One region of the Tardiphaga sp. 37S4 genome, then DNA from elsewhere that is predicted to be linked to it. Evidence: riboswitches for the same ligand, from Rfam matches in the RefSeq annotation. Region 1 holds a riboswitch; each other region holds the start of a gene.
What was found. A riboswitch is a leader RNA that binds a small molecule or an ion and turns the genes downstream of it on or off. The one in region 1 is predicted to bind cobalamin.
Positions count from the first base shown of each region.

Region 1 (3,205 bases):
CCGGCAACGAGAAACACGATTGCGGATGCAGCGCCGATGCCGGCGCCGACCACCGGAAAATACTTCATTGCACGCGCAAGCCAGTCAGGCCCTTGCGCGTCGACAGTTGCCGGTACCGGCAGCACCGTCAGGAAACGGATCGCATTCAAAAGATGCGGATCCGGTCTCATCTAGATATTTCCGGCCAGCACGTCGTTGAGGCTCGCAACGTCGGTCAGCATGCGCGCGGCGGCGCGGACCAACGGCACCGCAAGCAGCGCGCCGGTGCCTTCACCGAGCCGCAAGCCGAGATCGAGTAGCGGCTGGGCATCGAGCGCATCGAGCACCATGTCGTGGCCGCGTTCGGCCGAGCGGTGCGCGAAGACGCAGTAGTCGCGTGCAGCCGGGGACAGGCGAACGGCGAGCAGTGCCGCGGCGCTGGAGATGAAGCCGTCGATGATCACCGGCCGTCGTTGCGAAGCTGCGCCGAGGATCGCTCCGGCCATGCCTGCGATTTCCAGTCCGCCGAATTCGGCAAGCACATCCAGCGGCGCAGTTGCGTCGCTGCGTGCTGCCGCCTTCGTGATCGCCGCGCGCTTGCGCGCCATGCCGGCATCATCCTGCCCGGCGCCAACGCCGATACAATCATCCAGGGGGGCCGGCGCGAGTCGATGAACCACCAGTGCCGATGAGGCCGTGTTGCCAATTCCCATCTCGCCGAGCGCGATGATGTCTGCGCCGGCCTTGATCTCACCGACGGCGATTCTGAAGCCGCGCGTCAGCGCATCGGCCGCGTGCTCTGCCGTCATCGCTGGCTCGCGCGCGGCATTCGCCGTACCCATGCGAACCTTTGCATCGACCAGCTTCGGGTGCACCGGCAGCTCGGCGGCGACGCCGATGTCGATCACGCGCACACCGATGTCATTGGCCGCGGCGAAAGCATTGGCCGTGGCGCGGCCGGCCAGATAGGTCGTCACCATCGCGACCGTGACCGCCGACGGATATTGCGACACGCCTTCGGCTACGAGTCCGTGATCCCCCGCGAAGATCAGCAGCACGGCATTGTCGCCGCGGGGCTCGCCCGGATGCCGGATCATGCCGAGCTGCAGCGCCAGGTCCTCGATTCTCCCCAGCGATCCCGGCGGTTTGGCCTTGCCGTCGATGACGGCGCGGATGCCTGCCGCGATCTGCGGGTCAACAGGCGCAATGGCGGGCGGTTGCCACAAGGGCTGGGAATGGGCGGACATAGGGTTCCTTTTCGCGGCCTAACTGACGCAAGACGACCTGCAAGGTCAACAGGTCCGGGCTACAGTCCGTCGGCGCGGTTGACCCCGGCGCACCCGGCAGATAGCGTCTTTTGCGATGGTCCTTCCGCGTGGAAGGTGAATAGGGAAGCCGGTTTGAGGCCGGCGCTGCCCCCGCAACTGTAAGCGACGAGCCCGCGCCGGTGCCACTGGGAATTCTTCAGAATTCTTGGGAAGGCGGCAACAGGCTGTGACTCGCAAGCCAGGAGACCTGCCATCACGAACTGTGCTTTGGAGGCGTCGTCGGGGCGGGGTGCACCGGACGGGAGCGAACTGACGGCCATGCTGTCGGCGCGATCCAACAAAGCTCGTAGGCCCGCGAGGGCATGAACTGAGCATGTAATGGATCACGACAGCGCCGATATCTCTGGCGAACAAATTTCGGTCGAACCGCCGCGCCCCGTGCCGGCTGGTCCCGTTGTCGTGAGTGTGTGCATCAGCTGCAAGGCCGCCGAAACCGGCACGATCGTCGGGCCGGACATGTTCGATGCGGTGAAGGCCGCGCTCGGCGATGGCGATGCCGCCGTCATGGTGCGTCCGGTGCAGTGTCTCAGCGTCTGCAAGCGGCCAGCAACCGTCGCGGTGACGAGCCCTGATGGCTACACGTTCTTGTTCGGCGATCTGCAGACCGATAGCGGCAGCGCGGCGCTGATGTCTTTCGTCGAGTCCTATCAGAAGGCCGACTACGGCCTGGTGCCATGGCGCGAGCGCGCCGAGGTGCTGCGCAAGGGCATGGTCGCGCGCGTGCCGCCGATGCGTTGGTCACCTGAAGATGGGCGTGCGCCGAAATGACCGCGGTCTCCACCACGTTGGTGCTGGGCGGTGCGCGGTCCGGCAAGTCAACTTTTGCCGAGAAGCTGGTCGATGGCATCGGCCTGACCAAAGTCTATCTTGCGACTGCAACGGCCGGTGACGACGAGATGCATGCCCGCATCGCGCAGCATCGCAGGCAGCGCGGAGAAGGCTGGATCACCGTGGAAGAGCCGCTGGCGCTGGTCGATGCGCTGACGCGCGAGGCGACGGTCGGCCGCGTCGTGTTGGTGGATTGCCTGACGCTATGGCTGTCGAACCTGATGTTCGCTGAGCGCGATCCAGAGATTGAAGCGAAGCGCCTCGTGCGTTTTCTCGATGTCTCACGCTATCCAATCGTCTTCGTGTCCAACGAGGTCGGCCTCGGCCTCGTGCCGGAAACGCCGCTCGGCCGTGCCTTTCGCGATGCGCAGGGCCGCCTCAACCAGATCATCGCGGCCGCCGTGCCGAATGTTGCTTTCATCGCAGCCGGGCTTCCGCTCTGGCTCAAGCGTTCCCAGGAGAATTGAATGTCCCGCGTTCCCGTCACCGTCCTCACCGGATTTCTCGGCGCCGGCAAGACCACGCTGCTGCGCTCGCTGCTGACCCAGGCCGATGGCCGTCGCATCGCGGTGATCGTTAATGAATTCGGCGATGCCGGTTTCGATGGCGGTCTTGTCGAAGAATGTGCTGCGAAAGCCTGCGCGCCCGGCGATATCGTAGAACTCACCAATGGCTGCATCTGCTGCACGGTCGCTGACGATTTCGTGCCGACCATGGATAAGCTGCTGTCCCGTGAACGCCCGCTCGACGCCATCGTCATCGAGACCTCCGGCCTCGCGCTGCCGCAGCCGCTGTTGAAGGCCTTTGCCTGGCCGGCGGTGAAGACCCGCGCCACCGTCGATGGCGTCGTCACCATTGTCGATGCGCTGGCGCTGTCCGAGGGCCGCGTCACACTCGATGAGGATGCCGTTGCCGAGCAACGCGCCAGGGACGAGGGTATCGAGCACGACGATCCGATCGAGGAAGTGTTCGAGGACCAGCTCGCTTGCGCCGACCTTGTGGTTCTCTCGAAGAGCGATCTCGTCGCCCCGGAAAGGCTCGCCGAGATCGAAGCCAAGCTCAAGGCCGTG
Region 1 covers NZ_CP088008.1:1,040,274-1,043,478, forward strand. Annotated here, with positions in the region: gene cobS (adenosylcobinamide-GDP ribazoletransferase) at 1-170, opposite strand, end outside; gene cobT (nicotinate-nucleotide--dimethylbenzimidazole phosphoribosyltransferase) at 171-1,226, opposite strand; cobalamin riboswitch at 1,326-1,516, shown strand; gene LPB73_RS04980 (DUF1636 domain-containing protein) at 1,626-2,075, shown strand; gene cobU (bifunctional adenosylcobinamide kinase/adenosylcobinamide-phosphate guanylyltransferase) at 2,072-2,602, shown strand; gene cobW (cobalamin biosynthesis protein CobW) at 2,603-3,205, shown strand, end outside.

Region 2 (3,205 bases), 2.9 Mb from region 1:
AAGCATCACCATGAAGACTGTTGCTCTTGCGATCTTTCCGAGCGTCCAGTCGCTGGACGTAGCCGGTCCGCTCGATGTGTTCATGGAGGCCAATGGCTTCGTCGCGCCGGGCGACGGCTACGACATCACACTTGTCGCTGCAGACTGCGCGCCGCTACGTGCATCGAACGGTTTGCGGATATCCGCCGATCTGGCGTTCAGTGATGCGAACAAACCCTGGGATCTGGTTCTGGTGGCCGGCGGGCCTGGGCTGCCGACGGCAGAGGCGGATCCGCAGCTTACAGAGTGGCTGGCCAATGCGGCGCTCCATGCGGAGCGTTATGGCTCGGTCTGCACCGGGGCATTCGCGCTCGGCCATGCAGGCTTGCTTGACGACAAGACGGTGACGACGCACTGGCAGAACGCGCCGCTATTGGCGCTGCGTTTTCCCAAAGCGCATGTGGAGTTCGATCGCATCTACAGTCGTGACGGTGCGCTGGTGACGTCAGCCGGCGTCACCGCAGGCATCGATCTGGGTCTCGCGCTGGTCCAGGAAGATCATGGCGCGGACGTTGCGTTGGCTGTGGCCAAGCGTCTGGTCGTGGTGGCGCAGCGCCAGGGTGGCCAGTCGCAATTCAGTCCGTATCTGGTACCGCCGGCCGAGCCGGACTCGCCGATCGCGCGAGTCCATGCCCATGTGATGGCGCATCTGCGTGACGCACACAGCGTGGATGAACTGGCCGATGTGGCGGGCATGAGCGCGCGCACCTTCGCGCGGACATTCAAGCAGGAAACAAAGATGACGCCGGCAGATTTTGTCGAGGGCGCCCGGATCGACACGGCGCGTAATCGTCTCGAAGGCAGCGATCTGCCGCTCAAGGTGGTGGCTTATGAATCCGGTTTCACCACCGCCGAACATATGCGTCAGGTCTTCGTGCGACGCCTGGGCCTGACGCCCAGCCACTATCGGGCCAGCTTTCGCGCGGTCTGATTCTGCTCAGGCGAGCTGCAGCGAAGAAATCGGATCACTCGCAGGAAAGCTGTCCATCAGCGCTTCGTTCAGCATCTCGTCGAGGCGGCGCCGGGCGATCTGATCCGTCGTCTCGAACGCCGTGACCGCGCCTGCGTGCCCCACGAAAGCGTTGAAGTTGATCCTTTCAGTGGTCGTCATCAGGTCGCGCATCGCATCCTCCATCGGTTGATCACGATGTTCTGCGCTTCGCGGTGCTCGGCGGCAACGAATCGCATCGTGCAGAAACCGCCAACGACCCCGCGGTTTCCGCCACGCAAGCGGTTGTCCACTGAACCAACAGCCCTACCGAATTTGTTGCGTTCGGCTCCAATGCCCGCTTGACACTACACCGCGGGTCACACCAAATGTAGATGTCACGGTCCGCCCTGTCGCAAGACTTGGTGGCTAAGAGGGAAGCCGGTAAAGACGTTGTTTTTCGTCATATTCCGGCGCTGCCCCCGCAACTGTAAGCAGTGAGTCTGTTTCGATTGAAGTCACTGATGCGCAAGCATCGGGAAGGCTGAAACAGACATTGACCTGCGAGCCAGGAGACCTGCCGCGACACCAGAACGTCCATGGGCGGGGTGTCCCAGCGGTCGCTTGCAGGCAATGCCGGCGGATCTCCGCCGTGTATTTTGCAGCGTCCTTTCGGCCCCAGCCCCCATTGCTTGATGCATCACACGGGGTCTTGCCGATGCCTACTTCATCTTCTGTTTTGTCCAACGGACGCGATGCGGCTCATGCGCCGCTGATTCAACTGTCGCCGGAAACGCTCGCTGCGCCTGCGCGCGAACCCTCGATGCAGATCATCCGGCGCAACGGCACCGTATCTCCCTTCGACGGCAGCAAGATTTCCGTCGCGATGACCAAGGCCTTTCTGGCCGTCGAGGGCCACACGGCAGCGGCCTCGCGCCGCGTCCATGAGGCGGTGGAACAGCTGACCGGCGAAGTCGTGGCGGCGCTGACTCGCCGCGTCGGTGAAGGCCGCACCTTCCATATCGAGGACGTCCAGGATCAGGTCGAACTGGCGCTGATGCGCAGCGAGCACCACAAGGTGGCCCGCGCCTATGTGCTGTACCGCGAGGAGCGCGCTCGCACCCGCGCGGAGGAACTGGCCGCCAGGCCGGCGCTCGTCTCCACCGCACCGGTGCTGCATGTCACGCTCACCAACGGCACCCGCGCCCCGCTCGATTCGGCGCGTCTCGCGCTGATCGTCAACGAGGCCTGCGCCGGCCTTGATGGCGTCGATGCCGCCCCGGTGCTGGAGGAAACCCGCCGCAATCTCTATGACGGCATCACGCTGGATGAGCTGGCACTGGCCGGCATCATGGCCGCGCGCACGCTGGTGGAGCAGGAGCCGAACTACACCTTTGTCAGCGCCCGCCTGCTGCTCGACAAACTGCGCACCGAAGTCCTGTCCTTTGTGCACGGCTCTCCGACCAACGCGTCGCAGGCCGACATGACCACGCGCTACGCCGAATATTTCGGCGCCTGTATCAAGACCGGCATTGCGGCCGAGCTGCTCGATCCCGAACTCGCGCGCTTCGATCTCAAGCGCATAGCCGCCGCGCTAAAGCCGGAAGGGGACCTTCAGTTCCAGTTCCTGGGATTGCAGACGCTCTATGACCGCTACTTCCTGCATGTGCAGGGCAATCGCATCGAACTGCCGCAGGCCTTCTTCATGCGCGTTGCCATGGGCCTCGCGCTGCGCGAGATCGACCGCGAAGCCCGCGCCATCGAATTTTACAATCTGTTGTCGTCGTTCGACTTCATGGCCTCGACGCCGACGTTGTTCAATTCGGGTACGCAGCGGCCGCAGCTGTCGTCCTGCTTCCTCACCACGGTGGCGGACGATCTCGACGGCATCTTCAAGTCGGTGAAGGACAATGCACTGCTGGCGAAATATTCCGGCGGTCTCGGCAATGACTGGACGCGCGTGCGCGGTCTCGGCGCGCATATCAAGGGCACCAATGGCGAGAGCCAGGGCGTGGTGCCGTTCCTGAAGGTCGCCAACGATACGGCCATTGCCGTCAACCAGGGCGGCAAGCGCAAGGGTGCGGTCTGCGCCTACTTGGAAACCTGGCACATCGACATCGAGGAGTTTCTCGATCTCCGCAAGAACACCGGCGATGACCGCCGTCGCACCCACGACATGAACACCGCTAACTGGGTGCCGGATCTGTTCATGCAGCGCGTCGAAGCCGACGGTGAATG
Region 2 covers NZ_CP088008.1:4,293,551-4,296,755, reverse strand. Annotated here, with positions in the region: gene LPB73_RS20405 (GlxA family transcriptional regulator) at 11-970, shown strand; gene LPB73_RS20400 (hypothetical protein) at 977-1,162, opposite strand; cobalamin riboswitch at 1,352-1,566, shown strand; gene LPB73_RS20395 (ribonucleoside-diphosphate reductase subunit alpha) at 1,686-3,205, shown strand, end outside.
Region 2: another riboswitch for cobalamin. It lies ahead of LPB73_RS20395 (ribonucleoside-diphosphate reductase subunit alpha); the one in region 1 lies ahead of LPB73_RS04980 (DUF1636 domain-containing protein).

Region 3 (3,205 bases), 1.5 Mb from region 1:
CCGCCGCCGATCTCGGCGCCGCAGTCCTATCCGACAGCTCGTCCGGTTGCGTCGGCTGCTCCCGTCAGCGGGGGCGGCAACGGTATGTATACGCCGCCGCCCGCACGCGCGCCGATCGAAACCACCGGCTCCACGGCGCCGCGCTCGGTTGCAGCGACCAACGGCCTTGCCCGTGATGGCGGCACCTCGATCATCGTCGGCACCAGCGACACGCTCGACGGTCTGGCGAAGCGCTACAACGTCTCGTCGGCCGCGATCCTGCAGGCCAATGGCTACAAGGGTCCGCGCGCGCTGTCGCCCGGCCAGTCGCTGATCATTCCGCGCCAGGGCGCTGCGGCAACTCCGGCCGTTGCCGCTGCTGCGAGCAAACCTGCCGTCGGCGCATCGACCATGCATTTCGTCAATCGCGGCGATACGCTGATGAGCATCTCGCGCCGGAACAACGTGTCGGTCGCCGAACTCGCGCGCGCCAATGGTCTGGCGCCGACTGCCCAATTGAAGCTCGGCTCCAAGATCACGGTACCCGGTGCGCGTACGGCCAACGCAGCTCCTGTAGCCGCGCCGCTCGCTGCGCCCGTCGCAGCCGTGACGGCTGCTCCGGCTGGTGCGGTCACGTCCGCTGCCGTGGCCCGTGTTGCTTCTGCCGAACCCGCACAGAAGGCCCGTCTCGCAAGTGCCACGACGACGCCTGAAGAAACCACGCCGGAATCGCCGACTAAAGCCGCTGACGCAACCGGCGCTTTGCCGACGTTCCGTTGGCCGGTGCGCGGCCGCGTGGTCACAGGCTACGGCGCCAAGACCAATGGCAAGTCCAACGACGGCATCAACGTCGCCGTGCCGGAAGGCACGCCGATCAAGGCTGCCGAAGATGGCGTCGTTGCCTATTCCGGCAACGAGCTGAAGGGTTACGGCAATCTGGTCCTCGTTCGTCACTCCAACGGCTACGTCACCGCATATGCCCATGCGAGTGAGCTGATGGTGAAGCGTGGCGAGACCATCAAGCGCGGTCAGGTGATCGGCAAGTCCGGCCAGTCCGGTGAGGTTACTTCGCCGCAGCTTCACTTCGAGATCCGCAAGGGCTCGTCGCCGGTCGATCCGCTGCAGTTCCTCAACGGGGCGTAAGCGCAATCCACGAAGTGTAGTTCGCATTTAAGCAAGCCCGGCCTCGTGCCGGGCTTGATGCGTTTGATCTCGGGGCTGCGGCCCACTCCAGCTCCGGAATCTTCAACGCGCTGCTGCGAGTGGGCAGCTTGCGCACGCAAGCTCGGTTGACTGCCGCGCGATGTTGCCCATATGTGGACATGTCGTGGTTCTTCGGGAAGGTTTGCCCGAAGCTAAGAGGGAAGCCGGTGAGGCGTTAAGCCAAGGCCGGAGCTGCCCCCGCAACTGTAAGCGGTGAGCCGCTGTCCATTAAAGTCACTGAGACCCGCAAAGGTTTTGGGAAGGCCGGACAGCAGCATTGACCCGCGAGCCAGGAGACCTGCCTCGACAACATAAACGTCCTCGGGCGGGGTGTCCCGGTGGTGCGGTTGCGATTCCGCGACTGCCGTCGTGGAATCCAGACGTGTCACTTTGGCCTTTTGCCCCCAATCATTGGGGTTAAGCCATGTCTACTGTGTCAAAGTCTACTTCTTCAAAATCAGCTACTTCACTTCCTGTTGCTACATTGGGCACGCCACGGATCGGTCCGCGGCGTGAGCTCAAGATGGCGCTGGAAAGCTATTGGTCCGGTGCAATCGACGAGAATGCGCTGATCGATGTCGGCGTCGGGCTGCGTGCCGCAAACTGGGCACGTCAGAAGTCGCTCGGGATCACGGTCATGCCGTCGAACGACTTCTCATTCTACGATCAGGTGCTCGATACCAGCGTCATGGTCGGCGCCATTCCCAAAGTCTATGGCTGGAAGGGCGGAGACGTTTCCTTCGCGACCTATTTTGCCATGGCACGTGGATCACAAGGCGCCGCGCATGACGAGGCCTGTACGCACGGCCCTCATGCGCATGACTCGTCGCAAGGCGTACCAGCACAGGAGATGACCAAGTGGTTTGATACCAACTACCACTTCATGGTGCCTGAACTGGCGCAGGATCAGACCTTCAGTCTCGCATCGCGCAAGCCGATCAAGGAGTACGAGGAGGCGAGATCGCTGGGTTATCAGACACGACCTGTGCTAGTCGGGCCTGTGACCTATCTCAAACTGGCCAAGAGTATGGATGCGTCATTCGACCCGGTGACGCTGCTCGATCGATTGCTGCCCGTCTATGTCGAGGTGCTCGGGGAATTAGCCGACAGCGGCGCTGAGTGGGTGCAACTGGATGAGCCGTGTCTGGTGCTCGATCTCGACGCGCCCGCAAGGCAGGCGCTGCAGCGGACTTACGCTGCTTTTGCGGAAGCGGTCCCGCAACTCCGGATCATGCTGAACACTTATTTTGGCGAACTTGGCGACAACCTCGATCTGGCCCTGTCACTTCCCGTCGCCGGGCTTCATCTCGATCTGGTCCGTGGACCGGAGCAGTTTGACGAAGTCGCTGCGAAGGCGCGGAAGGACATGATCCTCTCGCTCGGCGTGATCGATGGCCGCAATATCTGGCGGTCCGATCTGTCCAGTCTGCTCGATGGGTTGGAGCCCATGGTCGATCTCCTGGGACGGCATCGCGTTGAGCTGGCGCCGTCCTGCTCACTGCTGCATGTGCCGATTGATCTCGGCCTTGAGACTGATCTCGATCCGGACGTCAAAAGCTGGCTGGCTTTTTCGATCCAGAAGATGGAAGAGCTGGCCGCACTTGGAGCAGCGCTGGCTGGCAGCCGCGCGGATGTCGCTGCATCGCTTGCCGCGTCGGATGGCGCGGCGGCTGCGCGAATGGCATCGTCGAAGATCCACGATCTTGCGGTCGCCAAACGCGTCGCTTCTGCTGATGCGACCATGCGTCGTCGCGGCAGTGACTTTGCCACACGTGCGGCCGATCAGCATCGACGCTTCAAGCTGCCGGCATTCCCGACAACGACCATCGGCTCGTTTCCGCAAACCGCGGAAGTGAGAAACGCTCGCGGGGCCTATGTCAGGGGCACGCTCAGCGATGCTGCCTACAAGACGTTCCTGCAGAACCAGACGGCGAGGGCGGTGCGCTGGCAGGAGAATATCGGCCTCGACGTGCTGGTGCATGGCGAGTTCGAGCGCAACGACATGGTGCAGTATTTTGGTGAG
Region 3 covers NZ_CP088008.1:2,573,940-2,577,144, reverse strand. Annotated here, with positions in the region: gene LPB73_RS12575 (M23 family metallopeptidase) at 1-1,122, shown strand, start outside; cobalamin riboswitch at 1,291-1,502, shown strand; gene metE (5-methyltetrahydropteroyltriglutamate--homocysteine S-methyltransferase) at 1,607-3,205, shown strand, end outside.
Region 3: another riboswitch for cobalamin. It lies ahead of metE (5-methyltetrahydropteroyltriglutamate--homocysteine S-methyltransferase); the one in region 1 lies ahead of LPB73_RS04980 (DUF1636 domain-containing protein).

Region 4 (3,205 bases), 2.0 Mb from region 1:
GGCCATCAATGCGCGCTTCAGCCAGGCCATCTGCTCCGGACCGATGAAATACGCATCGGGACCATAGCTCTCCTGCAGGTTCGGGCCGTTGGGCCCGCGATAGCTGCGCTCGTCCAGCATGAAGACATCGAGATGCGGGCCGTAATTGAGCGTGCGATAGACGCGGCCGGGTTCGGCCGGATTGACCGAGATCGGATACATCTCGTGAAAGGCACGGGCGCCGCGCGCAGCCAGCAGCGTGATGTCGCGCTCCTTGTAAGACGACGGCAACTGCTTCGAGAGCGACCAGTTGTTGGTGACTTCATGATCGTCCCACTGGCCGAAGATCGGCACCTGCGCATTGAAGGCGCGAACATTGTCGTCGAGCAGATTGTATTTGTGCGCGGCGCGGAATTCATCGAGCGTTTCGGCGACCTTCGCCTTCTCCGGCACCGTGATGGTGTTCTTCCAGATCGTGCCGTCAGGCAGTTTCGTTTCAGGCAGGATCGGACCATCGGCGTAGATCGTATCGCCGGAATGGATCAGGAAATCCGGGTTGTGGTTGCGCATGGTGGCATAGGTGACCATGCCGCCATCCTCGGCATTGATTCCCCAGCCCTGTCCGGCGACATCGCCGCCCCAAACAAAGGACACATCGCGGCGATCCGCCGGCGCGGTGCGGAAGCGACCGATCACCGGCTCGCCGACGATCTCGGTATGCGAGAGATCGCGGAATTTGACGCGGTAGAAGATATCCTGCCCGGCCGGCAGATTATCGAGCAGCAGCTTCGCCGTGAAATCGCTCTCGGGCAGCGCCGTGATAGCCGGCAACATGCGCGCATTGCTGAAGGATTCGGTAGTGGCGACTTCCACCATCATCTGCGCCGGTCGATCGGCGCGCGACCAGATCATACCGCTATTGATCCCGACATCGCCGGACTGAATGCCATGCGACACCATCGGGCGATCGGCGGCGCGGCTGAGATAGGGCATCGCAAGGAAGCTCGCGCCTGCTGCGGCTGAGTGCGCGAGAAAACGACGGCGGGAGATACGTAGCGCCATGGCGAACTCCTGATCCTGGCTCTGGCACCCGTGGTGCTAGGCAGAACACTTGACGCTGCGATGACAGGTGATGCGCAATATCAACACCCGCCAAAGCAAGTTGCGAATGGCTGGCAGCTTGATTGACACATTTGGAAATTTCACCTTAACGTGAACGCGACGGTTCCCTTCGGGGATCAAAAGGGAATGCGGTGAGGGGGATCCCCCGATTCCGCGGCTGCCCCCGCAACTGTAAGCGGCGAGCCTGCGCCAAGAGCCACTGGGTGTTCACCTGGGAAGGCGGCGACAGGCATTGACCCGCGAGCCAGGAGACCTGCCGCCAGTCGTGGTCACACGCGAGCACATTGGGCGGGGTGTCCTGGTGGAAGTCACACTGCCTGTTTGGGCGGGGCGACTTGGTTTGCGGTGACGTGCCACGTAACCGCGAGTCCTGTTCATGACCTCCGTTTCTCCCGTCGCATTGAAGCGACATACTCCCTTTCTTTATTCTGTTGCTCTCTCCTGCTTGTTGTGTCCGAGCGAAAGCTGGTCGCAAACCTCACAGTCGAGCCAGACGCTCGATCCTGTTGTCGTTCAGCCGTCAGCGACGCCTCAGCGCGCACGCCGCGCCACGAACGGCAATGCATCGCGCGCTACGCGCTCGCGGCAACAGCGCAATGTCGCTGCCAATACCGGCGCGCCGGTTGCCACGCCGACAGGCGCTGTCTTCGCAGCGCCGACGCTCAACCTCACAGGCACTACATCCACCGGCAGCCGCCTCGGCCTCACGCGCCTGCAGACGCCGGCCAGCGTCGAAGTGATCTCGGCGGAAACCATGGCCGAACGCGGCCAGCAGAACCTGATTGACGCCGTGACACAGAACGCCACCGGCTTCACCGCAAGCCCGGCGCCGGGCAATGGCAGCATCGCCTTCAACACCCGCGGCTTCACCGGCAACGGCACCGTGATGACTCTGTATGACGGCACACGGCTCTATGTCGGCTCGGGCACACTGACCTTCCCCTATGATACCTGGTCAGCTGAGCGCGTTGAGGTGCTACGCGGCCCGGCATCGGTGATGTATGGCGAAGGTGCCGTCGGCGGCGCCATCAACGTCATCTCGAAACTGCCGCTTTGGGTGCCGCGCAATCAGGCCGAAATCTCGCTCGACAGCAACATGACCCGGCGCATTGCAGTGGATAGCGGTGGACCGATCAACAAGGATGTCGCCTATCGCATCACCGCGACCGGCAACATGTCGGACGGCTGGGTCGATCGTGACAACACCTCCAATGTCGAAGTGCATGCCGCCGTCCAGATCAAGCAGACCGAAGACATCACCTGGACGATCTCTACGGATTACGGCGATCGCAGCCCGTCGCGCTATTTCGGCACACCGCTGATCAACGGCAAGCTCGATGAGTCCCTGCGCTTCAGGAATTACAATGTCGGCGACAGCAGCATCCGCTATCAGGACAGCTGGAACCAGGTGAAGACCGAGTGGCAGGTGACAGACAGCATTACGCTGCGCAACACCCTGTACTACCTGAACAGCCAGCGGCACTGGAAAGACGTCGAGACCTACAACTTCAGCGCCGCAACGGGCCGCATCAATCGCAGCGACTATATCGAGATCTTCCACGACCAGCAGCAGATCGGCGACCGCTTCGACGCGACGTTCCGCGGCCATATCTTTGGCATGGTTAACGAATTTGTCGCCGGCTTCGACGTCAACCAGATCGACTTCAAACACACCAACAACTCGCCCTATGGCGGCACGTCGTCGGTGTCGCTCACCGATTTCTTCCCTGGCTCCTTCGCTGCGACAACGACCCAAACGGTTCCGGGCTTCAGCACCACGACCAACCAGTACGGCCTATTCGCCGAGAACCGTCTGTCGATCACGGAACAACTCTCTCTGATCGCTGGGATCCGGCAGGACGAGCCGACTATCAATCGCACCGACTACGTCACCCCCGGTAACAGTTTCGAGAAATCCTTCTCAGCGACCAGCTGGCGCGCCGGAGCGGTCTATACGCCCATCAAGGACCTGGCCTTCTACGGCCAATATTCTACAGCCGTAGATCCGGTTGGCGGACTAGTCTCGCTGGCGGCGACAAACAAGAACTTCGAACTAGCGACAGGTAAGCAGGTCGAGATCGGCGTCAAACAATCGTTCTGGGGT
Region 4 covers NZ_CP088008.1:5,202,501-5,205,705, forward strand. Annotated here, with positions in the region: gene LPB73_RS24635 (alkaline phosphatase D family protein) at 1-1,041, opposite strand, end outside; cobalamin riboswitch at 1,187-1,376, shown strand; gene LPB73_RS24640 (TonB-dependent receptor) at 1,478-3,205, shown strand, end outside.
Region 4: another riboswitch for cobalamin. It lies ahead of LPB73_RS24640 (TonB-dependent receptor); the one in region 1 lies ahead of LPB73_RS04980 (DUF1636 domain-containing protein).